Regions from separate parts of the Pseudoalteromonas sp. APC 3691 genome, predicted to be linked through region 1. Evidence: predicted binding sites of a transcription regulator. Region 1 holds the regulator's gene; each other region holds the start of a gene.
What was found. Region 1 encodes sigma-54, which starts transcription at its own class of promoters, with help from an activator protein. Its sites were predicted from a motif close to GTTGGCACGNNNNTNGNNT; they were not measured.

Region 2: QL998_RS16785 (amidase family protein) is a predicted target of sigma-54. The motif match lies at 3,304-3,322, and genes of this name have one in related genera.
Region 3: fliE (flagellar hook-basal body complex protein FliE) is a predicted target of sigma-54. The motif match lies at 2,013-2,031, and genes of this name have one in related genera.

What each region holds. Positions count from the first base shown of each region.
Region 1 covers NZ_JASDCB010000007.1:83,505-87,746, forward strand. Annotated here, with positions in the region: gene lptA (lipopolysaccharide transport periplasmic protein LptA) at 1-169, shown strand, start outside; gene lptB (LPS export ABC transporter ATP-binding protein) at 166-891, shown strand; gene QL998_RS04090 (RNA polymerase factor sigma-54) at 961-2,460, shown strand; gene hpf (ribosome hibernation promoting factor) at 2,487-2,774, shown strand; gene ptsN (PTS IIA-like nitrogen regulatory protein PtsN) at 2,779-3,231, shown strand; gene rapZ (RNase adapter RapZ) at 3,250-4,095, shown strand; gene QL998_RS04110 (HPr family phosphocarrier protein) at 4,138-4,242, shown strand, end outside.
Region 2 covers NZ_JASDCB010000064.1:6,444-10,685, forward strand. Annotated here, with positions in the region: gene QL998_RS16775 (sulfite exporter TauE/SafE family protein) at 1-295, opposite strand, end outside; gene QL998_RS16780 (gamma-glutamyltransferase) at 283-1,866, opposite strand; gene QL998_RS16785 (amidase family protein) at 1,863-3,065, opposite strand; gene QL998_RS16790 (putative 4-hydroxy-4-methyl-2-oxoglutarate aldolase) at 3,475-3,957, opposite strand; gene QL998_RS16795 (TetR/AcrR family transcriptional regulator) at 3,961-4,242, opposite strand, start outside.
Region 3 covers NZ_JASDCB010000006.1:46,957-51,198, forward strand. Annotated here, with positions in the region: gene fliF (flagellar basal-body MS-ring/collar protein FliF) at 1-1,620, opposite strand, end outside; gene fliE (flagellar hook-basal body complex protein FliE) at 1,641-1,973, opposite strand; gene QL998_RS03395 (sigma-54 dependent transcriptional regulator) at 2,130-3,596, opposite strand; gene QL998_RS03400 (ATP-binding protein) at 3,593-4,242, opposite strand, start outside.

The DNA.
Region 1 (4,242 bases):
ACAAGTATCGCAAGCCGGACAAAAAATAAATGCTAAAAGCATTACCTACGACATAGAGCAGCAGCTCATCAGTGCCGAAAAAGATGAAAACTCAACTGACCGCGTTCACACAATTTTAGTACCGATCGAAACTAAAAAAAGTAAAAAAGGCGATAAAGGTCAACCATGAGCACATTAAAAGCAGAACTATTGGCAAAAAGCTATAAAGGTCGTGAAGTTGTAAAAAACGTCGGCCTTGAAGTACAAGCTGGCAGTATAGTTGGCTTACTTGGCCCTAACGGTGCTGGTAAAACAACGACTTTTTATATGATTGTAGGGCTTGTTCCTAGCGACAAAGGTAAAATATCTATTGATGATAACGATATTACTCTTTTACCTATGCATAGTCGTGCTAGATTAGGCATAGGCTACTTACCACAAGAGTCATCGATTTTTAGAAAGCTGACTGTTTATCAAAACTTAATGGCCATTTTAGAAACGCGCAAAGAACTAAATAAACAAGCCAGAGAAGACACGCTCAATAACTTATTAGATGAATTTAGCATACAACACATTCGTGATAGCCAAGGTATGGCATTATCGGGTGGAGAGCGTCGTCGTGTAGAAATAGCACGTGCGCTGGCAGCCGATCCTAAATTTATATTACTGGATGAACCGTTTGCCGGTGTTGACCCTATTTCGGTATTAGATATAAAGAAAATAATAGAACATCTTAAAAATCGTGGGATTGGAGTATTAATTACCGACCATAACGTAAGAGAGACCCTTGATGTTTGTGAAAAAGCCTACATTGTTTCTCATGGGGAGCTGATTGCATCAGGTACTCCAGAACACGTATTAAATGATAAAACAGTACGCGATGTTTACTTAGGCGAGCAATTTAGGCTGTAACATTTACGCCATGTCTTTAAGCATCTGCTAGTATTAATTATAACAACATAAAAGGATTGTTAGAGATACATGAGGCAATCACTACAGCTGCGCATGGGCCAGCAACTTACAATGACTCCACAGTTGCAACAAGCTATTCGTTTGTTGCAACTCAGTACATTGGATCTCCAGCAAGAAATACAAGAAGCTCTCGACAGTAATCCACTATTAGAGGTTGAAGAGGCAGACTATTCTGAAGACGCTGCTGGTAAAAACGAGCAAAAAGCTGATACCGATGACATAACTGTTAGCGCATCTGCTGATGATGCTCCGAGCGAATATGAACAAGATACTGGTGAAGCACTTGCAAAAGACACGCTAAGTGACGACATGGCTATGGATGTTAGTTGGGATGAGTACATGAGTGCCGCTCCTGCAGCCTCATCAGGTCCAATGCCTGAAGACGAATCAATATACCAAGGCGCCTCTACTGAAACGCTCCATGAGTATTTAATGTGGCAATTACAACTAACGCCATTTAGCCCTACCGATGAAGCCATCGCTATTGCGATTGTAGAGGCCGTCGATGATTCAGGTATTTTAACATTAAGCTGCGAAGAGATTTTAGAAAGCTTTAATCAAGAAAACGAAGATGATAACGAAGTCGAACTTGATGAAATTGAAGCCGTATTAAAACGCATTCAACTGTTTGATCCTGTTGGTATTGCTGCACGTAGTTTACAAGAGTGTTTGTGTATTCAGCTTAATCAATTTGATAAAGAAACACCTTACATTAATGAAACGAAAATGATTTTAACCGAGCATATTGATCTATTAGCAGCTCGCGACTATCGTACATTAATGAAAAAAACTAAGCTCAAAGAAGAAGAGCTTAAAGAAGTGATGACACTAATACATACTCTCAACCCAAAACCTGCAGATACTATTGTAAGGGAAGAATCTGAGTATGTTATTCCTGATGTGTCAGTTAAAAAAATTAAAGGCCGCTGGGTTGTCGAATTAAACCCAGATAGCATGCCTAAAATTCGTGTTAATAGCCAATACGCGGCAATGTCTCGCACTGTAAAATCAAGTGGCGACAGCCAGTTTATTCGCTCACATTTACAAGAAGCTAAATGGTTTATTAAAAGCTTAGAAAGTAGAAACGACACGCTATTAAAAGTTACTAATTGTATTGTTAAGCAACAACAAGGCTTTTTTGAACATGGCCCTGAAGCCATGAAACCAATGGTTTTAAATGATGTCGCTGAAATGGTAGAAATGCACGAATCGACAATTTCGCGTGTGACTACTCAAAAGTACATGCATACACCCCGTGGTATATTTGAGCTTAAATATTTTTTCTCAAGCCATGTAAGTACTGAAAACGGTGGTGAATGTTCATCTACAGCAATACGTGCGCTTATCCGAAAATTAATCGCAGCAGAAAACTCAGCAAAACCATTGAGTGATAGCAAAATAGCGGATATATTGGCTGAGCAAGGAATTAAAGTAGCAAGACGTACAATCGCAAAATACCGTGAATCTCTTGCTATTCCACCGTCAAATCAGCGTAAAAGTCTGATTTAAGACGCTAAACTAAGAGGGTAATGCTTATGCAACTAAACTTAACTGGTCGTCACGTAGAATTAACCGATTCACTAATAGACTATATTAATACTAAATTTGCGAAGCTTGAAAGACACTCTGATCATATTAATAATGTTCATGTCATTCTCGATGTAGAAAAATTAAATCAAAAAGCAGAAGCCACAATACACGTAAGCGGTGCTGAGCTATTTGCCTCTACAGAACATCAAGATATGTATGCCGCTATTGACTCGTTGATCGACAAGCTCGATCGCCAAGTAATCAAACACAAAGAGAAGCTTGCTCGACACTAATATGATGAAATTAAGTTCACTTATATGCCAGGACTGCAGCAAAGCTGCGGTCCTTTTTAATAGCAAAAAAAGAATTTTAGAGTTCATTAGCGAACTTGCTCACGACAAACTTCCGTATTTACCGCAACAAGATATTCTTAATGCTTTAATGAGCAGAGAGAAATTAGGTAGTACAGGTATAGGGCGTGGCATTGCTATTCCTCATGGAAGAATGAGCGGTGCAGAAGAGCCTTTGGCTTTAGTGCTCGTTAGCGAAACTCCAATAAACTTTGATGCAATCGATAATCGCCCTGTTGATATTTTTGTCGCACTCATCGTACCAGATGGCGATAACCAGCAGCACTTAAAGACTCTAGCAACCATTGCTGATAAACTAAACAACAAAGATTTTTGTAAACAGTTACGCAGTGCAAAATCTGATACTGAGCTTTACCAAGTTATTGTCGATCAATCATAGTTTTATAAAGGGTGTTAAATGGAGTTAATTATCATAAGCGGCCGTTCTGGTTCTGGAAAGTCGGTTGCTTTGCGCGTTGTAGAAGATTTAGGTTATTATTGCGTAGATAATATTCCAGTAAACCTACTACCTTCATTAGTTCGCAGTGTGTCTGATAGCTACGATAAAATTGCTGTTAGCATAGATGTGCGCAACATCCCTAAAGAACAAGATGAATTTAACGATATTCTTGAATACTTGCCTGGCTTTGCAAACCCTACGTTGTTTTATTTAGATAGCGACGATCAGACATTGATCAAACGCTTTTCTGAAACACGCAGATTACACCCACTATCAATAGACTCGTTGCCCCTTGATTTAGCCATCAAAAAAGAAAAAGAATTACTTGATGTATTAACCACTCGCGCCAACTTTATGATAGATACGACTGATTTAAGTGTTCATCAACTCGCTGAATCTATTCGTGAAAAGATTTTAGGTAAAAAAGATAAGCAACTGATTGTCACATTTGAATCATTTGGTTTTAAACACGGTATACCAAAAGAAGCAGACTACGTATTTGATGCACGCTTTTTACCAAATCCACACTGGGAACCAGAGTTAAAGCCTTTAAATGGGTTAGATCAACCGGTTAAAGACTATTTAGCTAATCACAGCATAGTGCAAAAATTCACATGGCAAATTCAAACATTTGTACAAACGTGGTTACCACATTTAGAACGAAATAACCGCAGTTATTTAACCATTGCTATTGGGTGTACAGGCGGGCAACATCGCTCTGTGTATTTAGCGCAAACTATCGGTGAAAGTTTCGCAATGACACATCCCAATGTAAAAATTCGCCATCGCGAGCAAGAAAAATAATATAGCTGAATAATCACCTGTTCAGCTTAGGTAGAGTAAGTTATGCATTGTGAAGATACCTTTTTAATAAAAAACAAATTAGGCTTACACGCCAGAGCAGCTACTGTGCTTGCGCAATTAGCAGTACAATTTGATGCGACAATCACA
Region 2 (4,242 bases), on a different contig from region 1:
CCATAACTAATATAAACGGTGCCCAGTATTTTATTAGCGCAAGGTCAATATTTCCTTTGCTATGATGCGATCGAATAGATGAAAGCGAAGTAGGTACTATGGTTGCAAGTGATGTGGCGGTGGCTATCATCATTGCCGACTCTGGGCTTACGCCAAAACCTTGCAGTAAAAAATACAGCACAGGTACGATTACAATACCGCCGCCTACACCAAAAAGTCCTGCTAAAATTCCGGCAAAAATTCCGGTTGCTATTAAGGCCGCTACTATTGGCCATTGGTTTATTATTTCTGACATTGTGTTCCTGCTGTAGTTACTGTTGCACGTCCATCTGAACGAGGATCTGTTGCAGCTTCAAGGCTTGTAGTTGTATCTAAAATAGCCCCAGCGTGCCCCATCATTTCGTTATTATTATCAACGCTTACCCAATCGTGGTCACGTTGATTTAATTCATGTTCTATATGAAAAACTAACTCTTTTTCAATTTTTAAATTTTTACTTGTATCGCCCCATGTGCGTCCAAGTAACCAACGAGGGTCGCTAATCGCTTGTTTTATTGATTTATTTCGCCATGCGTAGCCTGCAAAAACAGCGGCTTGGGTTTGTGGTTGCCCTTCACCGCCCATTGTTCCGTAAGCAAGTCGACGACCATCGCTAAACTTTGCCAGTGCTGGGTTAAGTGTATGAGCGGGCTTTTTATTTGGAGCAAGGGCGTTGGTATCTTGATTGTTTAAACTAAAGCTTAAACCACGGTTATTCCACACAAAGCCGCCTTCACTCATTAATATTCCGCTGCCAAATTCCCAGTAAATGCTTTGAATAAAGCTGACTAATTGCCCGTTTTTATCTCTGGCTGCCATCCACACAGTATCGCCAGGCTCTGCGTTAAATGGCCATTTTTTGGCTTTGGCCATATCAATATTGATAGCAAGTTCGCTTAAGCGATTATCGGTTAGTGCGTTTTTATAATCGTCTCCTAATGCTTCAGGGTCAGCCCAAAGGGTAGGGCGATGGGTAAAGCTTTGTTTAGTTGCCTCAACAATTAAATGTGTCCAGTCGGCATCGGTTTTAGCTAAATGCTTTAACTTATTTACGGCACCAATTATTTGTAGTGAATGCACGCCTTGTGTTGGCGCGGGTAAGTTGTAGCAATTAATACCACTGAGGTTTGCATTTAGCGCAGTAACTACCTCGGCTTTAGTATTTGCAATGTCACCTGCGGTAATTGAGCTGCCTGCTTTTGCTAAGTCGGCGGCAAATGAGTTGGCAAGTGCGCCTTCATAAAATGCGTTTAAGCCATGTTTTGCTAGGTATTCAAACGTTGCTGCAAGTTTAGGGTTTTTAAAATGTTGACCTGCTTGCAAGGGCTTGCCATTGGGTATGTAGAGGCTTTTAAACGCCTCATTGGTATTGTTAGCAGTGGCTAGTTTTTCGCAGCCTGCTTGCAAGCTTTTTGTAACTGTAAAGCCCTCGCGCGCAAGCTCAATAGCGGGTGCTAAAATTTGTGACAGTGGTAGTGCTGCGTGCTCATCTAGTTCAAGCGCCTTTTGCCAACCGCGAATTGTACCCGCTTGAGTCAGTGCGCTTAACCCGCCGCGCTCTGGTATTTGCGCGAGCGAGTTATAGGGCGTTGTATTAGTTGCTGCACGGCCGCAGGCGTCAATAGCGGTAGGCGTTTTTTGGTTTGGGTTATCGATAAGCCAAAAGCTGTCGCCACCAATTGAGTTCATATGTGGATATACAACGCTAATAGCAGCGGCAGCCGCTACCATAGCCTCGGTAGCTGTACCGCCTTGTTTTAGTATATTTATACCCGCTTCAGTGGCCGAAAAATGAGACGCGGTAAATGCAATGTTGTGTGTGGTCATGCCGGTGTGTCCTGTTTAAAGTGTGCAGCTAGGTGCTTAACGCAAGCAAGTAGGCTTTTATCGTTACCGTGGCTCATCATTAATGAAAAACCATACGGATGATCATTTGCTAAATCAGCCAGCGGTAAATGCACTTGCGCTGAGCCACTAAGCCCTGCAATTGCCGAAAGCGTAATAATTTGCATGCGTAAGGCGCTTGTGTCGGCGCCTAATTTAGGTGCGGTTGTGGGGGTGGTTGGCAAAAATAAACAGCTGTTTGTATTTAGGTTTTTAGCTATTAGTGTTTGCCATTGGGTTTGTACTTTTAGTGCTTCTTGTTCTTCTTGAACAGTTAGGGCAAGCGCCATATTAAAACGTGCCGCAATTGCTGGAGCAAACTGGGGAAGTTGCCCCGGCAATTGAAGCCAGTCTTTATGCGTTTTTGCGATTGCTCGCCCTTGCAGTACTCTAAAACTATCAGCAAGTTTATTTAATAAGCTGCTGTTAGGTAGTTCAAATTCTTTATGGTGCTTAAAATTAGGCTTGGTTTTTTCAAGCAATTGTTTAAGTGGGGCTTGTAAAACAGGGTCAACGAGTTCAAATAACGGCTCGCAAATAACTAAGGTATCAACGTTATTAATAGCTTGATTTGGTAGCAGTACATTACCTACATCGCTTAATAGCTCGGCGCTTTGGGTAAGCCAACCTATGGTATCAAAAGGCGGAGCCAACGGTATTAGGCCGTCTTTTTCAATCACGTTATGGCTTGGCCTTATGCCATATAAACCACAATAGCTGGCGGGTATTCTAATTGAGCCGCCGGTGTCGGTGCCTAAGCCAATATCAGCTAAGTTAGCAGCAACTGCAGCAGCAGACCCCATACTCGAACCACCGCAAGCATGCCCTTTTAATTTAGGATTTTGCGCAACGCCATAATGTATATTATTACCCTCTAAGCTATAAGCCAGCTCGTCAGTATGGGTAAAGCCTATAAAGTTACAACCAGCGGTCATGAGCTTATTAACCGAGCTTGCCGTATTTTGAGCCGGTTTAGCTGTTTTAAACCAGTGTGGGTTGCCTGCGCTGTTACGCTCGCCCTTTACTGCAAATACATCTTTTACAGCTAAGCGATTGTTTGCAAGCACTCCAGAGTGGTTTGTTTGCCACAGGGTAGGACCGTGATTGCAAAATATACCTTTGTTGTTTTTTTTATCACTCATTTGCAGCTCATTATTATAAAACTGACCAAGTACTTACTTATTAAGTTAAGAGTGATTAAAAAGCGGGCTGGTTATTATTATTATGAATACCAATTTTATTAAAAACATGATCATTTTATCGGATTAAATAGCGCACTCACTGCGTCATTTTCTTCGCGTTATAATAGATCACTAATTTAATGCAATTGCTAAGGCTCCGCTTTTTAATCGGTAGTTTTGATTTTATAGTGCTTAGACTAAGCAAGAGGAATGCCATAAATTAAAATCCTGTCCAACTGGTCAGGTTTTGTTGGGTTGTATGAGATTTGTAAATGTGGGCTGTAGAAATAGTGAAATTAAAATGAGCTAAAACAAACCAACTTGGTGCGCAGATGCACCAAGTTGGTCTCTATTTATATGGTTTTGAGTGCTAAATAAGGGGCGTTTTACTGATGATTAAACCGTTAATATCGGCGTAAACCCAATCGTTAGGTTCAATAGTAGTGCTAAGCATGGTAACAGCTTGGTTTTTATCACCAAAGCCGCGCTTTAAGGTACTACGCGGTGTAGAGCCTAGCGCCATTACAGGTAAGTTCATCGTGGCAAGTATTACTATATCTCGGCAACAGCCATTTATTATTACGCCTTCCCAGCCATTATTTAGGGCACGCTCAGCCATAATATCGCCTATAAACGCAAAGCGTTTGCTCGCAAACCCGTTTATAACCAATACTTTACCTTCACCATTTTCATGCAATATATCGGCGGCAAAAGAGTTGTCTTCTGGGCAGGTAACGGTAACTACTTTGCCATAAAACGTGGTTTTTTTACCAAAGTGATAAAGGCCGCTGTCTGCTACTTGCACGTTATCGCGATGATCGTCAAATAAATCGGGTGTAGTAAAGGATGTCATGGGTTAAGTCTCACTTTGCTCAGGTATTTTAAGACCAATACCTTTTAAAATTATGTGGGCAATTGATTGCGTAATTTGTGCCACATCGGTTTCGTCGTACTCTAATTTGTTCATTACGAGTAAAACCTCAGCCTGAAAGTCGGCGTAATATTGCGTGGTAGACCAAATAGTAAAGAGCAAATGGTAGGGATCAACCTTATCCATTTTATCAGCGTCCATCCATGCTTGAAGTACATCAACCTTTTGTTTAACCCAAGGGCGGGTATTGGTTCTAAAGTAGTTTTG
Region 3 (4,242 bases), on a different contig from region 1:
GCCATGTAAATCTGGTAACTGCAGTGTACCATCACTTGAGAAACCAACCGAAGCAGAATCAAAGTCTTTATTTAGCATATCAAGCGTGTTGTCGCCAATATCTACGCCTGAGCTTAGTGCATCTTCGTCGTATTCTTCTAGTGTATCGTCTGGGTAAATTAAGCGTTTAAGCATTGGTTTTACTACAGCCATTATCAATACAATGATAACTAAGGCGCCTAGTACAAGGCGGGCTATTTTCATAAACCAGTCTTGCTCCCACAGTGGCACTTCTATTGCTAAATTTGTTGCTTCACGTACAAACGGCACGGTAACTACTTCAAGTGCATCACCACGTTGCATATCAAAGCCCACACCGCCTTGTAGTAAGCGACGAATATTTGACAATGCTTCAACCGAGCGTGGAGCCATGGTTGTTTCGCCGTTTTCTCCCACTTTAGGAATATAGTCAACAGCAACTGATACGCTTATTCTGCGTATAACACCACTTTGTTGGCGCTTGTGCGAAATGGTTGTATCGAGTTCATAATTACGTGTAGCTTCTTTGTGGCTGCGTGTTGGAGACGTAGCAGTGCCTGCACCACCTTGCCCAGCAACCTCAGGAATATTTGAATTTAGCGGTGGCTGATTTGTAAGCGCACCTGGAATACCAACAGCTAGGCCGCCAATGTTATTTTCTTCAAATGTGGTTTCGCTTCTAACCGCTGGTAGGTCTGGGTTATAACGCTTTTGAGTTTCCTCAATCGAGCTGAAATCCATACTCAAATCAACTTGAGCTGTATAGTTTGCAAGCCCAACAACCGGTATTAAAATACTGTCTATTTTTTCAAGGTACTCTTGTTCGCGCTTACGCTCTAAATCGTATTCTTTACGAGAGCGTGCTGCTAGTGAGCTTTGCGAACCTGAATTTAATAATCGACCATTTTGATCGGTAACTGTAACACGTGCAGGCTCTAAGCCTTGTACTGCTGAGGCAATCATATCGACAACAGAGTCTACTTCTTCACGGTCAAGTGAGCGCCCACGTTTAAGTGTTAATACAACGGTAGCTGATGGTTTTTTCTCTCTGCGGGCAAATACGTTTTCTTTAGGAATAGCTAATAATACTTTGGCGCGAGTAATGTTGTTAAGCTCTTCAATTGTGCGTGCTAATTGCTGTTCACGACCATGTTTTAGGCGCTCACGCTCCAAGCGTTGGCTTACACCAAAGCCCATATCTTGCATAATAATGTCAGAGCCTGATGCTGGACCTTGCTCTAACCCTTCACGGGTCATTAGTAGCTTAATGTTTTGGTATTCACTTTCATCAACCGATACAACATTGCCATCGAGTTGATATTCAATTTTTTGTGCATCTAAAAAGTCTAATGTTTGAATAAGCTCTTCAGTTTGCATTTTGCCTAACGGCCGCATATCTGGCTGACGAGCCCAAATAATAATGAAAATCGCGATAGCCAAACAAATCGCTAATGCTATTACCAGTGTTACTTGGCGCAATACATCAACACCACTTAAAGCACTTAAGTAGCCTGACTTTTGTTCTTGTTGATCATCACCACCACTTTGGTCGATACCGCCGCCAGCAAGTGCTAGGTCTGTAGATTGGTTAGATTGCGCCACAATAATTCTCCACTACCTAATTAAACAGGCATGTTCATGATTTCTTTATAAGCTTCAACAAGTTTATTACGAACCTGTACTGTAGCCTCAAAAGCAACTGACGATTTTTGAGAAGCAATCATCGCCTCAGCAAGAGATACACTTCGATCACCCATTTCAACCGCTTTTACTTTTTGACCTGCATCTTGCTGTAGACCGTGCACTGTATTTAGTGCATCACTTAGCATGTCGCCAAATTGTGCTGTAGAAGTAGACTGCACCTGAGTTGGCAGTTTATTAGTTTGATTATTACGGCCGGCTTCTAAAGCCATTGATTGCATTTCTTGAAATACAGCACTGTTTTGAATTTTCATAATTTATCTCTGACACGCAGTGAACTCTTATAAGTAATAAAGCACAAAGCATGCCAAATAATTAATCACTAAAATACAATAGGTTAACTTTAATTTGTGTGAGTCAGAGTTTTGACAACCCTAAGTTCGCAGCGCAAACTTAGGGTTTATAGGAGGTTAAGCTGGAAGTGAAATACCTAAATCGCGCATTTGCGCTAGTTTATAACGTAAAGTTCGTGGGCTTATGCCCAACGTTTCGGCAACGTCTTTACGCTTACCTTGGCAACGTGCAAGGGTTTCTAAAATAATGCGATGCTCTTTGTCTTTAAGCTCATCTTTATAGCTACCGGTATCTGCCGCTAGCAAACCTTGTTTAGGCTCATCCTCAGCATGCGACTTTTCATCATAATATGCAGAGCTTAAAGTGCTTTTATCAACACCTTTGTCTGCATGTGCTAATTCTGTTGGCGATACGGTTTGCGCCGGTGCCAATGAAGGCTCCATAACAAAGTTATTAGATACTAAGTTTTCGATAAAAATAGCATGCTCGTTTATTGTATCGCCACTTCGCAATATAAGTGCACGCTGTATAACGTTATCAAGCTCGCGCACATTACCAGGCCACGCATGAGCCAGTAACTTTTGCTCGGCAGCTTTATCTAAATACGCCATAGGCTCTTTGCTTTTACTTATATGGCGCTCAATTAAATGCTTAGCCAATACAATAATATCGCCTGGGCGTTGGCACAATGGTCGCCACATAAGTGGAAAAACATTAAGCCTGTAATATAAATCTTCTCTAAACTGATTATCTACTACAGCTTCTTTTAAATCACGATTACTGGTTGCCAAAATACGTACATCGAGCTGAATAGTTTTACGCCCCCCTAAACGCTCTACTTCACGTTCTTGCAGTACGCGTAAAAGTTTAGCTTGTAGCCCTAAATCCATTTCAGTAATTTCATCAAGTAAAATAGTACCGCCTTGTGCTTGCTCAAACTTACCCGGACATGCTTGAATCGCCCCCGTAAAAGCCCCTTTTTCGTAACCAAATAACGTGGCTTCGAGCATATTTTCAGGAATAGCCGCGCAGTTAATCGCCACAAATGGCTCATTACATCGGCTCGACTTATCATGAATATAACGCGCAAGTACTTCCTTACCTGAACCACTTGGGCCAAGTACCATTACACTTGCATCAGAGCGTGCTACTTTACTTGCAAGCTCCAATAATTGAATACTAGTTGGGTCAGCAACAACGGGGCCGTCGGTTTCTTTTGCTTTTTCAGGCAAATAACGGCTCACCATATTTAACAGCACTTCAGGTGCAAATGGTTTTGCCATGTAGTCAATTGCACCTAGGCGCATGGCCTCTACCGCATCGTCAATTGTGGCATACGCCGTCATCATCAATACAGGTAAATCAGGGTGGTTTAATTTAATACTGCGTAGTAAATCAAGTCCACTCATTGCGCCCATTTGCACGTCGCTTACAACAAGCGAAAATTGATCTTTTTTAAGCAATATCATTGCTTGCTCAGCACTGTTCGCTGCAACACATTCAATACCCGACATTTCAAGGGTATCTATTAAGGCTTCACGAAGCCCAGCGTCATCTTCGACAACTAAAATAGTGTTACTCATAATGAACCCTCTAATTTAGATGTTGCCTTAATAGGCAGTAACAAGCTAAAGCAGGCACCACCATGCGTATTATTAGTCACATCAACACGGCCTTGGTGTGCACTAGCCACCGAACTCACTACAGCAAGCCCTAAACCTGTGCCCTGACTTTTTGTAGTAAAAAATGGTTCAAAGATTTTATCGCTTTGGCTTAAATCAACACCTGGGCCATTGTCGCTCACACTAATACGAACCATATCTAAATCTTTTAAATCTCTTTGTGCGCTAATTTTTACTTTTGCACCGCCGCCAATAACTTGAATACTATTGTGCACAAGATTTTGAATAGCACTGGCCAGTGCCGTTTTATTACCGACTATTTGTATATCGGGTTCTGGTAAGCTTACATCCAGTTCACTTTCATTAAGTGCGACCATAGCATCAGCGCCTGCTTTAACTTCTGTTAAAAGCTGCTGCATTGAAACTTGCTCAACCACTTGCTGATCGCCACTTTTAGCAAATAACAGCATGTCGTTTACTTGAGTTTCTAAATCTTTTAAGCGCGACATTAACTTTGTTTGAAAGTTATCGCGAGATGCTTCGGGTAAGCGCTTAGACCCTAAATTAGCAGCATAAAGCATAGCGGCTGAGAGCGGCGTACGGACTT